Regions from separate parts of the Mesorhizobium sp. ORM8.1 genome, predicted to be linked through region 1. Evidence: riboswitches for the same ligand, from Rfam matches in the RefSeq annotation. Region 1 holds a riboswitch; the other holds the start of a gene.
What was found. Region 1 has a riboswitch for S-adenosylmethionine ahead of ACVDG8_RS15260 (O-succinylhomoserine sulfhydrylase). Riboswitches for the same ligand answer to the same signal wherever they lie in the genome.
Positions count from the first base shown of each region.

Region 2: it holds a riboswitch for S-adenosylmethionine, as region 1 does, so the genes downstream of both, metX (homoserine O-acetyltransferase MetX) here and ACVDG8_RS15260 (O-succinylhomoserine sulfhydrylase) in region 1, are expected to answer to the same signal.

Region 1 is NZ_CM132600.1:3,004,752-3,009,460, reverse strand. Features, by position in the region: gene ACVDG8_RS15275 (Hsp33 family molecular chaperone) at 1-263, shown strand, start outside; gene apaG (Co2+/Mg2+ efflux protein ApaG) at 453-845, opposite strand; partial or broken gene ACVDG8_RS15265 (ceramide glucosyltransferase) at 1,067-2,211, shown strand; gene ACVDG8_RS15260 (O-succinylhomoserine sulfhydrylase) at 2,248-3,438, opposite strand; SAM riboswitch at 3,495-3,572, opposite strand; gene ACVDG8_RS15255 (2'-deoxycytidine 5'-triphosphate deaminase) at 3,710-4,709, shown strand, end outside.
Region 2 is NZ_CM132600.1:4,644,518-4,649,226, forward strand. Features, by position in the region: gene ACVDG8_RS23380 (glycosyltransferase family 2 protein) at 1-367, opposite strand, end outside; gene ACVDG8_RS23385 (DUF1330 domain-containing protein) at 692-1,012, shown strand; gene metW (methionine biosynthesis protein MetW) at 1,044-1,658, opposite strand; gene metX (homoserine O-acetyltransferase MetX) at 1,717-2,886, opposite strand; SAM riboswitch at 2,980-3,057, opposite strand; gene hisC (histidinol-phosphate transaminase) at 3,189-4,292, shown strand; partial or broken gene ACVDG8_RS23405 (prephenate/arogenate dehydrogenase family protein) at 4,300-4,709, shown strand, end outside.

The DNA of each region.
Region 1 (4,709 bases):
CCATCGAGCCGACCGAACTGATCGACCCGACAGTGGGCGCCGAACGGCTGCTCTATCGGCTGTTCCATGAACATGGCGTGCGCGTCTTCCGTAGCGTGCCGGTCGCCGACCAGTGCTCCTGCTCGCGCGAGAAGATCGTCGGCATCCTCGCAGGATTTTCGGCTGAGGAGATCAAGGACTCGACCGAGGATGGCGGCATCCACGTCGCCTGCGAGTTCTGCTCGACGCAGTACGACTTCGATCCGGCGGAGTTCGCCAAGTAACGACTTCTCCTTCTCCCCGTTCACGGGGAGAAGGTGTCACGAAGTGACGGATGAGGGGCAGCGCTGACCTTGAAGAAGACTGCTCCGACACCTCAACGCTGTCGCCGACTTTGAACATAATCTCGAAAACTCAGCGCTGCCCCTCATTGTCCTGCCGGACATGTCTCCCCGTAAACGGCGAGAAAGAGGCTAATTCACCGTCCGCCTCGTCCCGGGCAGGTCGAGCGAGAAGGCCGGAATGGCGATGTCGAACACCTCGCCGCGGCCGTTGCGCATCGTGTAGTGGCCGACCATGATGCCGGACGGCGTCGGGAGCGGGCAGCCTGAGGTGTATTGATAGCTGTCGCCGGGATTGAGCTCCGGCTGGTCGCCGACGACGCCGGCGCCGCGCACTTCCTCGACGCGGCCCTGGCCGTCGGTGATGTGCCAGTAGCGCGACAGAAGCTGCACGAAATCGTCGGAGCGGTTGTCGATCGTCACCTGATAGCCCCAGACATAGCGGTTCTCGGAGGGATCGGAACGATCCTCCAGGTAGAACGGCCTGACCAGCACTTCGATGTTGCGCGTCACGGCGCGATACATGGGCTACTCCGTTGGCGCCGCAGGGGAACATTTACTGCACTTCGCGGTTCTCACGCGAGATACCGGCCGTCCTGCCACGCTTCAAGCGCAGGTGCCGAAAAACAATGTCATTTAAGTGACACATGACAATGTTGGTGTGCACAAACTTTGCCGGGCGACTCGGGCGCTCTGTCGACTGATGAAACGGCCTCGCGGGGCCTTTCGGGAGTGACCAGATCTCGATGGAACTCACTATCGCAGCCGCCCTAGCTTCGTCAGCCCTTCTTCTATCCAATCTCGCCAGCATCGTGCTTGCGTCGTCGCGGCTGAAACCGCGACGTGTCATTCCACCGCCGGCCGGCGCGCGTCCGCCTGTGTCGATCGTCGTGCCGTCGCGCGGCGTCGAACCGTTCACCGAGGAAACCTTGCAGCGGTCCTTCTCGCTCGACTGGCCACGCTATGAGCTGATCTTCTGTGTCGCCCATGCCGAAGACCCGGTGGTCAAGCTCATCGACGCAGCGATCGCGCGCTACTCGCAAGTTCCGGCGCGGCTGTTGATCGGCGACGACAGGATCAGCGCCAATCCCAAGCTCAACAATTGCGTCAAGGGTTGGCAGGCGGCGCGGCACAATTGGGTCATTCTCGCCGATTCCAACGTGCTGATGCCGAAGGACTATGTTCAGCATTTGATGGCGGCATGGCGCCCGGACACTGGTCTTGTCTGCTCGACGCCGGTCGGTTCGCGGCCGGGCGGCTTCTGGGCCGAAGTCGAATGCGCTTTCCTCAACACGCTGCAGGCGCGCTGGCAATATGCCGGCGAGGCGCTTGGTCTCGGCTTCGCCCAGGGCAAGAGCATGCTGTGGAACAAGCCGATGCTCGACGCCAGCGGCGGCATCCAGTCTTTGGCCGCCGAGATCGCCGAGGACGCTGCGGCCACCAAGCTGGTCAACGGGCTTGGCCTCAATGTTAACCTTGTCGCTTCGCCTTTCGAGCAGCCCCTCGGCCAGCGCACGCTTGCCGAAATCTGGTCGCGCCAGACGCGCTGGGCGCGGCTGCGCCGGGTCACCTTTCCGTTGTTCTTCGCGCCCGAGATATTCACCGGCGCCGCGATACCGTTGCTTTTTGCGCTGATCGCGGCTGCAAGCGCCGGCGTCAGCCTGCCGACCACCGCGCTTTGCGTCCTCGTCATCGCCTATCTGCCGGAGTGTCTGCTGGCCTGGTCGAAGGACTGGTATCTGTCGCGGCGCAGCGTCACCGCGATGATCGTACGCGACGCAATGCTCCCGGCGATCTGGGCGCGCGGCTGGCTGGGGGCGCCGTCGAATGGCGCGGCAACGCCATGACCATCCGTACCCGGGAAATGACGGAGCTTGACGAGATCGCCTGAGCCAACCCAGGCAATCTCCAGCGGTCGTTGCGAAGTTTACTTTGCCGCCTTCAGCGCCTGCTCGACGTCTTCGAGCAGATCGTCCGTATCCTCCAGGCCAACCGAAAGCCTGAGCGTGCCCGGCCCGATGCCGAGCTCGGCACGCGCCTCGTCGCTGAGGTTCTTGTGCGTCGTCGTTGCCGGATGGGTGATCAGGCTCTTGGCGTCGCCGAGGTTGTTGGAGATCAGGACGATGTCGAGCGCGTTCTGGAAGGCAAAGGCGGCCTGCTTGCCGCCCTTGACATCAAGGCAGATCAGCGTCGAGCCGCCCGCCATCTGCTTCCTGACGATATCGGCCTGCGGGTGGTCGGCGCGGCCTGGATAGATGACGCGGGCGATCTGCGACTGCCCGGCCAGGAAATCCGCGATCTTACCGGCGCTTTCCGTCTGCTGGCGCACGCGCACCGGCAGCGTCTCCAGGCCTTTTAGCAGCGTCCAGGCGTTGAAGGGCGACAGGCTCGGGCCGGTGTGGCGGAAATAGTCGTGCAAATTCTCGTCGATCCACTTCTTGTCCGACAGGATGATGCCGCCGAGACAGCGCCCCTGGCCGTCGATGTGCTTGGTCGCCGAATAGACGACGATATGCGCGCCAAGCTGCAACGGCTTCTGCTGCAGAGGCGTGGCGAAGACATTGTCGACGACAAGCCGCGCGCCGATCGAGTTGGCAAGCGAAGCGACAGCGGCGATGTCGACCACTTCCAGTGTCGGATTGGTCGGGCTTTCCAGGAAGAACAGCTTGGTGTTCGGCCTCACCGCCTTTTCCCAATTGGCGGTATCGGTGCCGTCGACCAGCGTCGCCTCGATGCCGTAGCGAGGCGCCAGCGTCTCGACCACCCAGCGGCATGAGCCGAACAGCGCGCGCGCCGCCACGATATGGTCGCCGGCCTTGGCGCTGCACAGAAGTGCCGCCGTCACCGCTGCCATGCCGGAAGCGGTGGCGCGGGCATCCTCCGCACCCTCTAGCGCGCACATGCGCTTTTCGAACATGTCGACCGTCGGGTTGGCGTAGCGCGAATAGATGAAGCCGGGCTCCTCGCCCTTGAAACGGGCTTCGGCGGCTTGCGCCGTCTCATAGACATAGCCTTGGGTGAGATACATCGCCTCGGACGTCTCGCCGAATTGGGAACGAAGGGTTCCGCCATGCACGAGTGCCGTCTGAGGCTTCCAGTTACGCTTCTTGGTGCTCATAGCCCTGCTTCCAGACACAAAAAAACCGGCCGCGAAAGTCGCAACCGGTCCATACGGCCTTGCGGCCAACGGTCCTTTAGCGACTTGTTTAACGTGGCTGCAAGCCGACCGGCCAAATCACCACGGGATAACGACCCTTTAGACCCGCGCCGCGCTTGCGTCAATTGCCGGCTTCATTAAGAGGTTTGTACCAGGCAGGTTCCGCAAAAGCGTCCAGTGGTTTTGCGGCAAGAACCTGCCCCAAAGAGATCCGCCTTAACGGAGCCCGCCTTTGCGGCAGACAGGCATTCTTCCCGATCAGGATATCGCGGCGCTGTTTGAGGCAGGCACGCTGAAGTCGCCTCGCGCGCTCGACGCCGACCAGGTCCAGCCGGCCAGCCTCGATCTGCGGCTCGGCGAAAAAGCCTTTCGCGTGCGCGCCTCCTTCCTGCCAGGCCCCGATCATCTTGTGGTCGACAAGCTCGACCGGCTGAAGCTGCACGAGATCGACCTTGCCGAGGGCGCGGTGCTGGAAACGGGCTGCGTCTACATCGTGCCGCTGCTTGAAAGCCTGGCCTTGCCGGCGCATGTGTCGGCTTCGGCCAATCCGAAGAGCTCGACCGGACGGCTCGACATCTTCACCCGCGTCATGACCGACCGTGGCCACGAGTTCGACAAGATCGCGGCCGGCTACCACGGTCCGCTCTATCTCGAAGTCAGCCCGCGCACCTTTCCGATCATCGCGCGCGCCGGCTCGCGCCTGTCGCAGATACGCTTCCGCACCGGACATGCGGTGCTGACGGAAAATGAGCTGCGCGATCTCCACCGGGCCGAGATGCTGGTCGCCACCGAGCCGCCCAATATCTCCGGCGGCGGTATCGCGCTGTCGATCGATCTCGACGGCGACAAGGACGGTCTTGTCGGTTATCGCGGCAAGCATCACACCGGTCTCGTCGATGTCGACAAGCGCGCCGCCCAGGATGTCGTCGATTTTTGGGAGCCGATCTACAAGAGCGGCGCCGGCGAGCTGGTGCTGGATCCGGACGAATTCTACATCCTGGTCAGCCGCGAGGCGGTGCATGTGCCGCCGCTCTACGCCGCCGAGATGACGCCCTTCGATCCGCTGGTCGGCGAGTTCCGCGTCCACTATGCCGGCTTCTTCGACCCGGGTTTCGGCCACTCGGCCTCCGGCGGAACCGGCAGTCGGGCGGTGCTCGAAGTGCGCAGCCACGAGGTGCCCTTCATCCTCGACCACGGCCAGATCGTCGGCCGCCTGGTCTACGAGCACATGC
Region 2 (4,709 bases), 1.6 Mb from region 1:
GGAAGGAGCTGATCAGCACCTCGAGCGATGGGTTCCGGTCGAACTGCGCCAGCGTCCGCTCCAGCCGGTCCGGCAAATAGACATCGTCCGAGTCGAGGAAGCTCACCACCGGCGCTCGCGCCCGCTCGATGCCGGCATTGCGCGCGGCATTGGCGCCGCGCCATTTGGCACCGACATAGATCAGCCTTGGATCGCGGATTTCGGCCAGCGCGGCGGCCGTGCCGTCGGTCGAGCCGTCGTCAACCACAATGTGCTCAAAGCGGGTAAGTGTCTGGGCAAGAACGCTTTCCACCGCGCGCACAACTTGGCTGCGCCGGTTATGCGTCGGCGTGATGACCGTGATCAGCGGACCCGCTTCGGTCGTCATCTGGCTCCGCCAGGTCCCGGCGCTTTGGACTGCCGGAAGAATCCGCCGTCGCCCGTTTGCATGCTCCGCCCCCCAAATTGTTTGAAGACGCTAACAAAAAGCACATATCACTGTCACGTGGATGTGTCTTGGCGGGAGGCAGTTTTTCTTCGGACGCGCCGTGAAAGCAACACTGTTGGCTGCCGACAACCGCGCTGGCCCCATTTCGTGATCGCAACGGCTTCATCCGGAATGATGACTTCCGAGGTAATCGACTGGAATACTTCAATCCCGGAGTTTGCTCCCATCAAGCCGGAAGTCGGCATGGAATGAAGGAGCAGATTGATGACCGCTTACGCCGTTGCCCATATGCGTCATGTCACGCCTGGCCGCTGGATGATCGAATATCTGGAAAAGATCGATGCCACCCTGGCCCCGTTCGGCGGCCGCTTCATCGTCCATGGCGGCGAGGTCGAGGTCATCGAAAACGACTGGCCCGGACATCTGATCGTCATTGAATTCCCGGACCGTCAGCATGTGCGGGACTGGTACAATTCGCCGGCCTATCGGGCGATCCTCTCGTTGCGCACCGAAAATTCGAACTCCGGTGTGATCGTCGTTGACGGCGTCGAGCATCCGCACAAGGCTACGGATGTGCTTGGCTAGAACTATACGCTTGCGCAATTCGTGCCGCAGGCTAGCGCTTCAGCAGAAAAACCGCTTGCTGCCCGAAAAAGTTCCAGAACCACCACGGCATCGACAAGCCGATCTTCTGGCCGGCGGCGTCGAGCGCGGTCGCCTTCTCGACCGTCGCGCCAAGCTCCTCGCACAGATTGACGAAGTCGCGGATGGTGCAGAAGTGGATGTTGGGGGTGTCGTACCAGGAATAAGGCAGGTCCTTGGTGACCGGCATCCTGCCCTTGACCAGCAGCGAGAAGCGCACCCGCCAGTGGCCGAAATTAGGGAAGGAGACGATGGCGCGGTTGCCGATCCTGAGCAATTCGTCGAGCACGATCTTAGGGTTGCGGGTCGCCTGCATGGTCTGCGACAGCACGACGAAATCAAAACCCTTGTCGGGATAGAATTTCAGGTCCGTGTCGGCGTCGCCCTGGATGACCGAAAGGCCGCGCGCCACGCATTCGTTGACGCCGCGCTGCGACAATTCCAGCCCGCGGCCGTCGACCTGCTTGGTCTCTTGCAGCAGCTCCAGCAGCAGGCCGTCGCCCGAGCCGACGTCGAGGACGCGCGAGTTCGGCGGGATGAGGTCGGTGACGACCTCGAGATCGACGCGCTGGGCGCGGTTGACGCTCATGGCTTCGCCTCCTGCCTGGCGCATGATCCCGGTCCGAAAAGTCTGCAATTTTTCGGGGTCATGCGCGGAGCCCTCTCGCCCGCGCGGCCGAGCCGATAAAACCGTTGATCGCCGCGAACAGCTCCGGCTCGTCGAGCAGGAATGCGTCGTGGCCGCGATCGGTCTCGATCTCGACGAAGGACACCGAGGCGCCGGCGGCGTTGAGCGCATGCACGACCGAGCGGCTTTCCTCGGTCGGGAACAGCCAGTCGCTGGTGAAGGAGACCAGGCAGAAGCGTGTCCTGGTGCCGGCGAAGGCGTCGGCCAGGCGGCCACCATGGTCGGCGGCGAGATCGAAATAGTCCATCGCCCGGGTCAAATAGAGATAGGAATTGGCGTCGAAACGGTCGACGAAGGTCATGCCCTGGTGGCGCAGATAGCTTTCGATCTGGAAATCGGCGTCGAAGCCGAAGGTCAGCGCCTCGCGGTCCTGCAGGTTGCGGCCGAACTTGCGGTGCAAGGCCGCCTCCGAAAGGTAAGTGATGTGGGCGGCCATGCGGGCGACGGCGAGCCCCTTTTCCGGGCGCTTGCCGAAATCGAGATATTTGCCGCCGTGCCAGTCCGGATCCGCCATCACGGCCTGTCGGCCGACTTCATGGAAGGCGATGTTTTGCGAGGAATGGCGCGCACCGGTGGCGATCGGCAGCGCGCAGAAGACGCGTTCGGAATGACTGGCGGCCCATTCCAGCACCTGCATGCCGCCCATGGAGCCGCCGAGCACGCAAAACAGCTTTTCGATGCCGAAATGGTCGACCAGCATCGCCTGCGCACGCACCATGTCGCGGATGGTGATGATCGGCAGCTCCAGCCCGTAAGGCTTGCCGGTCGTCGGGTTGGTCGACGCAGGACCGGTCGACCCGAGACAGCCGCCGATAACGTTGGAGCAGATGACGAAGAAGCGGTTGGTGTCGATGATCTTGCCGGGGCCGATCAGCACTGCCCACCAGCCCGGCTTGCCGGTCACCGGATTGGTGCTGGCGACATGCTGGTCGCCGGTCAGCGCATGGCAGACGAGGATGGCGTTGGAGCGGGCGTCGTTGAGCGTGCCATAGGTCTGATAGGCGATCTGGAAGGGCGACAGCAGCGTGCCGGCGTCGAGCTGCAGCGGCCTGTCGGGGCCGAACTGCAGTAGCGGGCTCGACGGATGGTCGGCCTCGTCATTGGTTCGTGCAGCGCGCTGAGCGGCCATCGCAGTCCTCGATCCAAGCCGCATCGATCTTTACTGATGCGGTGTCCGGGCCGGCGGACAACAAAAAACCGGCCTGCCTTCGCGAAGCCGGTTTACAGGTTGCAAACGGCCCTTTAGCGAATTGTTTAACGTGGCTGCAAGCCGACCGGCCAAATCACCACGGAAGTGTTGCTGCTCTTCTAGAACCAGCGCCGCGCTTCGTCAACGGCAAGGAGCGGCGGCCTAAGCGCCGGCACTCGACATTCCGGGCCATGGCCTGTATTTCCGCTGCGGCCTCAAGACCTTCTCGACGGATTTGTGACATGAAGCAGGATCAGCCACGTCCGACGCCCCGCGCGGGCATCATGGACATCGAGGCCTACGTGCCCGGCAAGAGCACGGCCCCGGCCGGGGTGACGAAAGTCTATAAACTGTCGTCGAACGAGAACCCGCTCGGGCCCTCGCCGAAGGCGATCGAGGCTGCGCGGCAAGTGGCTGCCAAGCTCGACGTCTATCCTGACGGCTCGGCCCGCCGGCTGCGCGAAGCGATCGGCGAGGTGCATGGCCTCAACCCGGCAAACATCATCTGCTCCAACGGCTCCGACGAGATCCTGGGGCTTTTGGCGCAGATCTATCTCGCGCCCGGAGACGAGGCAGTGTTCACCGAACACGCCTTCGGGGTCTACAAGATCTATATCCAGACGGCGGGCGCCAGGCCGGTGGCGGTCAAGGAAACCGAGGAGCGCGCCGATGTCGACGCGATCCTGGCGGCCGTGACGCCGGCGACGCGGATCGTGTTCCTCGCCAATCCCAACAATCCGACCGGCACGTATTTGCCGTTCAGCGAGGTGCGCCGCCTGCATGCCGGCCTGCCGAAGAACGTGCTTCTGGTGCTCGATGCGGCTTACGCCGAATATGTGCGCCGCAACGACTACGAAGCCGGCATCGAGCTCGCCGGAAGCGCCGAGAACGTGGTGATGACGCGCACCTTCTCCAAACTCGGCCTCGGCGGCGCCCGGGTCGGCTGGATGTACGGTCCGGCGCATATCGTCGATGCGATCAACCGGGTGCGCGGCCCGTTCAATGTCAACGCGACGGCCATCGAGGCCGGCATCGCGTCGATCCGTGATCGCGCCCATGTCGAGCGCAGCGTGCTGCACAACGAGAAATGGCTGGCCTGGCTCAGCGAAGCGCTCACCGCTCTCGGCCTCAGGGTGACGCCCAGCGTCGGCAATTTCCTGCTGATCCACTTCCCCGACGACAAGAAGCATTCCGCCGCGGCCGCCGACGACTATCTCAGCCAGCGTGGCTATATCCTGCGCCGCGTCACCGGCTACGGCTTTCCCAACGCGCTGCGCATGAGCGTCGGCACCGAAGAGGCCAATCGCGGCGTCGTCGACGCGCTGGCGATTTTCCTGAAAAGCTAAAAACACAATGGCATCACCGATGTTCGAGAAAATAGCGCTGGTCGGCATCGGCCTGATCGGCTCGTCGCTCGCACGCGTCATCCGCCGCGAGGGGCTCGCCAACCACATCGCCATCGCGACGCGCAGCGCATCGACGCTCAAGCGCGCCGAGGAGCTTGGCCTTGGCGATTCCTACAGCACCGATGCCAAGGAAGCGGTGGGCGACGCGGATCTCATCATCGTCTCGGTTCCGGTCGGGTCATCCGGCGAGGTCGCCGCGGAGATCGCTCCAGTGCTGAAGCAGGGCGCCATCCTCACCGATGTCGGCTCGACCAAGGCCTCCGTGATCGCGCAGATGCAGCCGCATGTGCCCGATGGCGTGCATTTCATCCCCGGACATCCGCTGGCCGGCACGGAAAAATCCGGACCGGACGCCGG